DNA from 2 places in the Delftia lacustris genome. Region 2 is predicted to be linked to the other one. Evidence: riboswitches for the same ligand, from Rfam matches in the RefSeq annotation. Region 2 holds a riboswitch; the other holds the start of a gene.

Evidence for each region. Region 2 has a riboswitch for cobalamin ahead of U6958_RS16740 (TonB-dependent siderophore receptor). Riboswitches for the same ligand answer to the same signal wherever they lie in the genome.
Region 1: linked by a shared signal. The riboswitch ahead of U6958_RS06275 (TonB-dependent receptor) and the one ahead of U6958_RS16740 (TonB-dependent siderophore receptor) in region 2 are both predicted to bind cobalamin.

The regions. Positions count from the first base shown of each region.
Region 1 covers NZ_CP141274.1:1,042,547-1,046,434, reverse strand. Annotated here, with positions in the region: gene U6958_RS06275 (TonB-dependent receptor) at 1-1,656, opposite strand, end outside; cobalamin riboswitch at 1,785-2,069, opposite strand; gene U6958_RS06270 (CHAD domain-containing protein) at 2,124-3,032, opposite strand; gene U6958_RS06265 (YbaK/prolyl-tRNA synthetase associated domain-containing protein) at 3,090-3,581, opposite strand; gene U6958_RS06260 (transcriptional regulator) at 3,663-3,888, shown strand, end outside.
Region 2 covers NZ_CP141274.1:3,350,960-3,354,847, forward strand. Annotated here, with positions in the region: gene alkB (DNA oxidative demethylase AlkB) at 1-519, shown strand, start outside; gene U6958_RS16735 (2OG-Fe(II) oxygenase) at 534-1,217, shown strand; cobalamin riboswitch at 1,230-1,549, shown strand; gene U6958_RS16740 (TonB-dependent siderophore receptor) at 1,670-3,796, shown strand; gene U6958_RS16745 (ABC transporter substrate-binding protein) at 3,796-3,888, shown strand, end outside.

The DNA.
Region 1 (3,888 bases), 2.3 Mb from region 2:
CGAGGTATTGGTCGTGGCCCCGCGCGAGACGGTGATGATGCGGTCGCTGATGGTGTTCTGGAACAGGGCCGCATCCACGCGCCAGCCGGGCTGCTGCAGCGCAGCGCCGACCTCGATCTGGCGGCTGGTCTCGGGCTTGAGGTTGGGGTTGCCGAAGGTACGGCCACCGCCGACGGCCGTGAAGTCCGAGGCCAGCTCCGTGGCCGTGGGCGCGCGGAAACCCGTGGAGGCCGCAGCGCGCAGCGTAAGCTGGTCCGTGGCCTTCCAGGTGGCGCCGGCCGACCAGGTGTGGTTGTCGTAGTCGCGCGTGCTGGCCTGGGCCAGGGCCAGGTTGGGCGTATCGTCGAAACGCGTCGTGCCCCAGGTCTTGCGCAGGCCGGCACGCAGGGTCAGGCGGTCGTCGAACAGGGTCTGCGCGTCCTCGAAGTACAGCGCGTGCACCTGCTCGGTCTGGTTGTTGTCGTAGGGCGCAACCTGGCCCGCCGGGCCGCCCGGCATGGCCACGCGCAGGCGGTCGGAGCGCAGCTTGCTGCGCTCCCAGTCAAAGCCCATCAGCAGGTCATTGGTCTGGCTGACACGCAGGCGCGGCTGAAAGCGCAGGCCCGTGGCGTCCAGCTGGCGGTGGTTGTAGTCGCGCGCCGTGCCGGGCACGGCGCTGTTGCCCGAGCGGATCACGGGCGATGCCCAGTTGAACTCATCGGTATCGACCAGGCTGTAGAGGTGGGTCGTCCAGCTCAGGCGCTGGCCCGGCAGTGCGCCTTCGTAGGTCAGGTCCAGCGAGCGGTTGCTGCGGTTGTCGCGGCTGTAGATGTTGGCGCCCGATCCGCGAAAGCCCGCGTTGTAGATGCCGTCCGTGCGCAGCTGCAGCTCCACGCGGTGCAGCTCGTGCAGCTGCCAGCCCAGGGCGCCGCTGGCGCCGCGCCGCTTCCAGCCCGTGTTCTCCATGCGCGTGCCGCCATCGCCCGACTCGTAGTCGCCGCGCCCGCCTGCGCTCACGCCGAAGTACCAGTCGAAGCGGTCATTGGCGCCGGCCGTCTGCGCATCGGTACGCCACAGGTCCCATGAACCGGCCTGGACCTGGGCGCGCGTGCCGGGCGCTGTCGCTCCCGTCTTCATGATGATGTTGACCACCCCGCCCATGGCCTGGCTGCCGTAGATCACCGAGGACGGGCCGCGCACGATCTCGATGCGCTCCACATCCGAGGGGCTGAGCTTGGACAGGTTGGCCGTGCCCGCGCGCCGGCCGTTGACCAGCACCAGCACCTGGCTGCGGAAGTCGCGCCCCTGGCCGTCGGTGGAGGCGCCGCGCAGGTTCATCGAGGTCTGGGCCGCCGTCCATTCGCTGAGAAAGCCCACGGCGTTCTCGGCCAGCAGGTCGGTGACCGAGCGCGCGCTGGAGCGCTCTATGGCCTCGCGGTCGATGGTCTGCGTGGTGCCCGCGATGCGGCTGCGCGCCTCGGGCCGCGCCGTGGCGGTCACGAAGACGGCGTCCAGCGCATCGTCGGCGGATGCACCGGCTTTACCGGCCGCCGGTTCCTGTGCGGCGCCGGCCGCCGCGGCGCAGCAGGCCAGCACGGCCGCAGCGGTGGCCGGGCGCAGGAAGGGAGGAAGGGGAAAGGGGCCGGAACAATCGGCGGCCAAAGAAGCGAAGCGCATGCGTTGAATCCAACTGCCCCAGTCACCCGTGGGGCCTATCGTCTGAACCACGCCGCACGGCGCGCACGCCGGAGCCGGCCACGCCAGCGCAGGCTGGGGCCGGACCGGACAGGCGCACTCCCGCGGCGTCCGAAAGCAATGCAGAAGGCCGGTATCCGGGCTTGCGGAACGCTGCGGCGCGCATCGTGGGCGCGCTGCAGCAGGCATCCCCGCCTTCCCATGTCCGTCCAGACACAGTGGCTTGCGGCGCGCAACCGGTGGGTGGCGCGCCAGCGTGGGGAGTTGTATTCCGCTGACCGTTGCGGGGGCAGCGCAGGCATTGCGAGCGGCCACCTCGATGGCATCGCGCACCTGCTTCCCGTTGAACCCCTGGCCGGCAAGCGGCATGGGGCACCTTCAGCAACAGCGCACCGCCACGGCCCAGGGGCTGCGGCGGTGCGCCAGCGGCGGATTATCGCTGATGCGGTCTAGGCCCAGAAGCCCGGCACGCGGGCCAGCGCACGCAGCGCGCGGCGGCTGCTGCGCGCGCTGGTGGCCAGGCGGGCCTGCAGGTAGCCGGCGGCAAACCAGGCGCGCGGATCCGTGCCGGCCTCGTCACGAAAAAGCGCGGCCGCCACGGCCATGTCGTTGTGCAGGCCCAGCGCGTCCTGGGCGGGCACCAGCGCCTCGGCAAAGCGCCGGCCCTTTTTGCCGGGCCACATTCCGGGCGCGAATTCCCGCGCGAAGTCCGCCAGGTAGCGCAGGCGCTTGAGCCGCTTGCGCACGCGGTGCTGCTGCGCCAGCGGCAGGCGGTCGAAGTGCCGGCCGTCGCGCAGCACCTGGCGGTGCAGGCGCGCCAGCCGCCGTGCCAGGTACTTGCGCGTGCCTGCGGCGGACAGGCTGACCAGGCCGGGCTGCCGCTTGCCTGCAGGCGCCTGCGCCAGCGCATGGATCTCGGCCAGCGTTTGCAGGAACTGCGGCTCGCGCACCGCAGCGGCCGCGTCCGCGTCGGCCTGCCCGGCATCCGGCACGGCCCAATCGCACAAGGGCGCATCGGCGTCCTGCAGCAGCGGCCGCACCACGTCGGCCAGGGTGCCGGCATCGCGCAGCGTGCCCAGGCGCGCAAAGGCCAGGGCCAGCGGGGCATCCCATTCGGCGCGCATGCCGGGCGCCAGCCCTGCGCATTCGCGCAGCAGGGTGCGCAGGCGCCGCAGGGCCACGCGCAGCTGGTGGATGCGTTCGGCCTCGCCGCTGCCGGCGTCCACGGCATCCACGGCATCCACGGCATCCACGGCATCCATATGCGACTGCACCTGGGCCAGTGCGGCAGCCAGCGTCGCACGCACAAAGCCGGCCGCATCGGGCCGGTCGGGGAACTGCCTGGCAGGGGTGGTCATGGTCAGGAGAGGATGTGCGGGCGTTGCTGCGATTGTGGGCACCGCCCGGCCCCCGGGTCAATCGGCGCCATCCCCGCTCAGGCTGTGCAGCGCGGGCCGGGCAATGCGCACATAGTCGGCCGAGTCCAGCACGATGGAGCGGTCCAGCCGGCCTGCGTTGAAGGCGATCTCGCCAAAGCGCTCGACCAGGGCCGGGTCCACCACCAGGCGCACCTGCGGGTTGAAGGAGAACGGCGGCACCGATCCCATCACGCAGCCCGTGGCGGCCTGGGCCTCCTCGGGCGAGGCCAGCGTGGCCTTGCGCACGCCCACGGCCTGGGCCAGGCGCTTGAAGTCCAGCTTGCGGTCGCCGGGCAGCACGGCCAGGAACAGCTGGGGATCGCCCGCACCGGCCGCATCGCGGCTCTTGCAGAGCATGGCCTTGGCGCCCTGGCCGGGTGCCGTGCCCCGGATTTCGGCGACGAGGTCGGAGCGGCCCTCGGCAGGGTGCTCGATCACGCGAAAGCGCGCGTCCTGGGATTGCAGCAGGTGAACAAGGGTGTCGAACATGGCAGGGAGCACAAGAAACGGACAAGAAGGCAGGTCGCCTGGGTTTTGACATTTTGTCCAATTCAAAACAAAATGTCCAATATGACCCAACGAACCCCTGAACAGCGCCAGCTTCTGGACCAGCTGGCCCAGATCGCCGAAGGCCTGGGCCAGACCTTTGCCCCGTTCTGCGAGGTGGTGGTGCATGACCTGCTCGACCCGTCCCATGCGGTGCTGGCCATCCACAACAACCTGTCGGGCCGCGAAGTGGGCCAGGGCGCGACGGAGCTGGGCCTGGCCCGCATCCTCGACCCCGGCTACGAGCAGG
Region 2 (3,888 bases):
GCCCAGGCGCCGCTGCGCCATCTGGTCACGCCGGGCGGCTTCACCATGTCGGTGGCCATGACCAACTGCGGCGCGCTGGGCTGGACCAGCGACCGGCGCGGCTACCGCTACAGCGCCATCGACCCGGTCAGCGACCAGCCCTGGCCCGCCATGCCGGCCGTGTTTGCGCAGCTGGCGGGCGAAGCGGCCGCCGCTGCGGGTTTCGAGGGCTTCGCGCCCGATGCCTGCCTGATCAACCAGTACCTGCCCGGCAGCCGCCTGTCCCTGCACCAGGACCGCGACGAGCGTGACCTTGTCGCGCCCATCGTCTCGGTGTCACTGGGCATGCCGGCCACATTTCTGTTTGGAGGGCTTGCGCGCGCGGACAAGACGGCCAGGGTGTTGTTGCAGCATGGCGACGTGGTGGTCTGGGGCGGCATGGATCGGCTGCGCCACCACGGCGTGTTGCCGCTCAAGGACCAGCCTCACCCGCTGCTGGGCGGGCGGCGCATCAATCTCACTTTTCGCAAGGCGGGTTGAATGGAGGGGTCGAAATGGATGGGCTGAACAGCAGTGATCGCTTCGCCGGCCTGGACTGGGGCCGCATTGCCACCCAGCTCGATGCAGAGGGCCATTGCCTGCTGCCACGGCTGCTGAATGCGGATGAAAGCCGCGCCCTGGCTAGCGAGGCGGCCATGCGCAATGGCCTGCCGCCCTCCCTCTACACATGGCGCCCGGTGCTGTACCGGCACCTGCTTGCCATTGCCAATCGCTGGCGTGCCCAAATGGACATGCAGCCTGCCCTGCCCGCCTCGTTCGAGGCCTTCGGGCAGCTGGGCCGCCAGCGCGGCCAGATGCATCCGCAGTCGCACCTGCTGCATGTGGCGCAGGCGGGCCATGCCCCGCTGCGCTCATACAGCGAAGGAGCGGCGGTGTTCCCGCTGCAGCTGGTGCTGCTGCTGTCCCGGCCGGGCAAGGATTTCGAGGGCGGCGAGTTCGTGATGACCGAGCAGCGACCGCGCATGCAATCGCGCCCCATGGTGCTGCCGCTGGGCCTGGGGGATGCGGCCATCATCGCCACGGGGCCGCGCCCGGTGCGCGGTGCGGCGGGCTCTTACCGTGTGCACCTGCGGCATGCCATCAGCCGCGTTCACCGTGGCGAGTGGCTGGGTCTGGAGCTGCTTTTGCACGACGTGCCCCAGGCGCCAAAGGCTCTGCAAACAGACCGCTGGCTATAATGCCGCGCCTGCAAAGGCATCCGTGCAACAGGTGTCCACATGCCAGCCATGGGGATGAAACGGGAACAAGGTGACTGCCAGCAAATGCTTTTTGCGCTGCCGGCACAGGCCTTGGCTGCCCCCGCAACGGTAAACAAGTCAAGGCGCTCCACGCCTGTCCCGCCAGTCTCCGCAACCCTGCGGAGGGGCGATGACAGGCTGTCACTGGTCCATGGCGTGGTCTGCAACATGCAGCTTTTCGCGGGTGGATTGGGAAGACGGGGCGCTGGGCGCAAGGCATGTCCTTGCGCCGCTTGTGAGCCCGGAGACCGGCCTGCTGCGTTTCGCGCCCGCTGAGCGGGCGCTTTCTTGACTGTCTGCGGGGTGCGGATGGCAATGTCCTGCACCCTATCCTTGCACGCTGGCTGGAGAGGCGGCAGTGCCTTGCTTTCGCATCAGGCGGTCGAAGACCGATGTTCGAAATGCATTCCTCCCTTTCCTGCGTTCCCAGCACCCGTGCTGCCGATTCCCTTTGCCTTCGGCTGAGCCCGCTGGCCCTGGCCTGCGCCTTCCTGTCCGTTCCTGTGCAGGCACAGACTGTCCTGCCCGAAGTGCAGGTCACCGGCCAGGCCGAACGCATCGGCCAGCAACTGGCCCAGCCTGCGCGCTCTGCCAGCCATACCGGCGTCTCCAACCAGGAAGTGCCTGCCAGCGTGGATGGTGTTTCTGCCGAGCAGATGCAGGAGCGCGGCGACTACGCCCTGGTGGACGCCGTCACGCGCACCGTGGGCCTGACCTCCAGCAGCACGCCGGGCAATGGCGGCCTGTCCTTCAGCAGCCGTGGCTTTGCGGGCGTGAACTCCGTGGGCGTGGCCGAAGACGGCATGGTGCTGGGCGTGGCCGCCGGCACCACGGCCTATCCCGGGGACAGCTGGGGCTACAAGCGCATCGACGTGCTGCGCGGCCCGGCCTCGCTGATGTATGGCAGCGGCACCATGGGCGCCACGGTCAACGCCATCCGCAAGCAGCCCAGCCGCACCAGCTCGGCCGAGGTGCTGGTGGGCGCGGGCACGGACGACACGCTGCGCCTGGGCCTGGGCGTGACCGGCGCCCTGGGCGCCTATGCCAGCTACCGCATCGACAGCTACACCGCGCGCAGCGCGGGCGAGCGCGACCTGGACCAGTCGCGCAACGGCAAGTTCATGAGCACGCTGCGCTTGGAGCCCACGAGCGACCTGCAGATCGACCTGATTGCCGACCGCAGCGTGCAAAAGCCCAGCCGCTACTGGGGCACGCCGGGCCTGGACGGCAAGGTGGTGGAGTCCCTGCGCGACCGCAACTACAACGCCGAAGACAGCGTGCTGCGCTATGCCGACGAGCGCCTGCGCGCCAAGGTGCAATGGAAGGCCAATGACTGGCTGACGGTGCGCAACGAGCTGTACCACGTGCAGTCGGACCGCCACTGGCGCAACATCGAGGCCTACGCGCTCAACCCCGCCACCTGGACCGTGGGCCGCTCCGACTACCTGGAAATCCTGCACGACCTAGAGCAGACCGGCAATCGCCTGGGCCTGAACTTGGACCGGGGATCGCACAAGATCGCCATGGGATGGGAGGCCGCACGCATCAACCTGCGGCTGTCCAACAACTCGCCCTACGGCGGCTCGTCCACGGTCTCGGCCTGGGACCCCGTGCATGGCAGCTGGGCCAGCCCCGATGTCACCAAGGCCAAGACCGAAACCGGCGTGACCCAGCATGCGCTGTACCTGGAGGATGCCTGGCGCATCAGCAACCGCTGGCTGGCCATGGCCGGACTGCGCCGCGATGTCTACAGCTTTGCCAGCCACTCGCTGGTGGGCGGCACGGATTTCAATAAGACGCTGGCCGCCACCTCCTGGCGCCTGGGCCTGACCTATGAGCTGGCGCGCAACACCCAGGTCTATGGGCAGATCAGCTCGGGACACGATCCCGTCAACAGCTTGGTGTCGCTGAACCTGGCCAACACGGCTTACAAGCTGAGCAAGGGCCGCCAGGCCGAGATCGGCATCAAGCAGCAGGTGGCAGGCGGGCGCGGCGAATGGACGCTGGCCGTGTTCGACATCAAGAAGGACAACATCATCACGCGCGACCCCGACCGCCCGGCCATCTCCATCCAGGGCGGCAGCCAGTCCTCGCGCGGCGCCGAGGTCACTGCCAACTTCCAGGCCACGCCCGCCCTGCGCCTGGAGGGCAATCTGTCCTATGTGGATGCCCAGTTCGACAAGCTCATCGAGGCCGGCGGCAACCGCGCCGGCAACCGCCCGCAGAACGTGGCCAAGACCACGGCCAACCTCTGGGGCCACTACCGCGTGGGCGCCTGGCAGGCCTCGCTGGGCCTGCGCTACGTGGGTGACCGCTTTGGCAACAACGCCAATACCGTGAACCTGCCCGCCTACACCGTGGCCGACGCCGCGCTGAGCTGGCAGGTGGACCCTCGCACCACCCTGAGCCTGATCGGCCGCAACCTGGCCGACAGGGTCTATGTGGGATCGAGCTACGGCAGCCAGTTCCTGGTCGGGCAAGGCCGCCGCTTCGAGATCGCGGCGCATATCCGGTTCTGATGGCCATGGCGCGCTCCAAAAGCCTCCACGGCCTGTGCGCTGGCGCCCTGGCGACCACCCTGCTGCTGGCCGGCTGCTCGCGCAGCGATTCC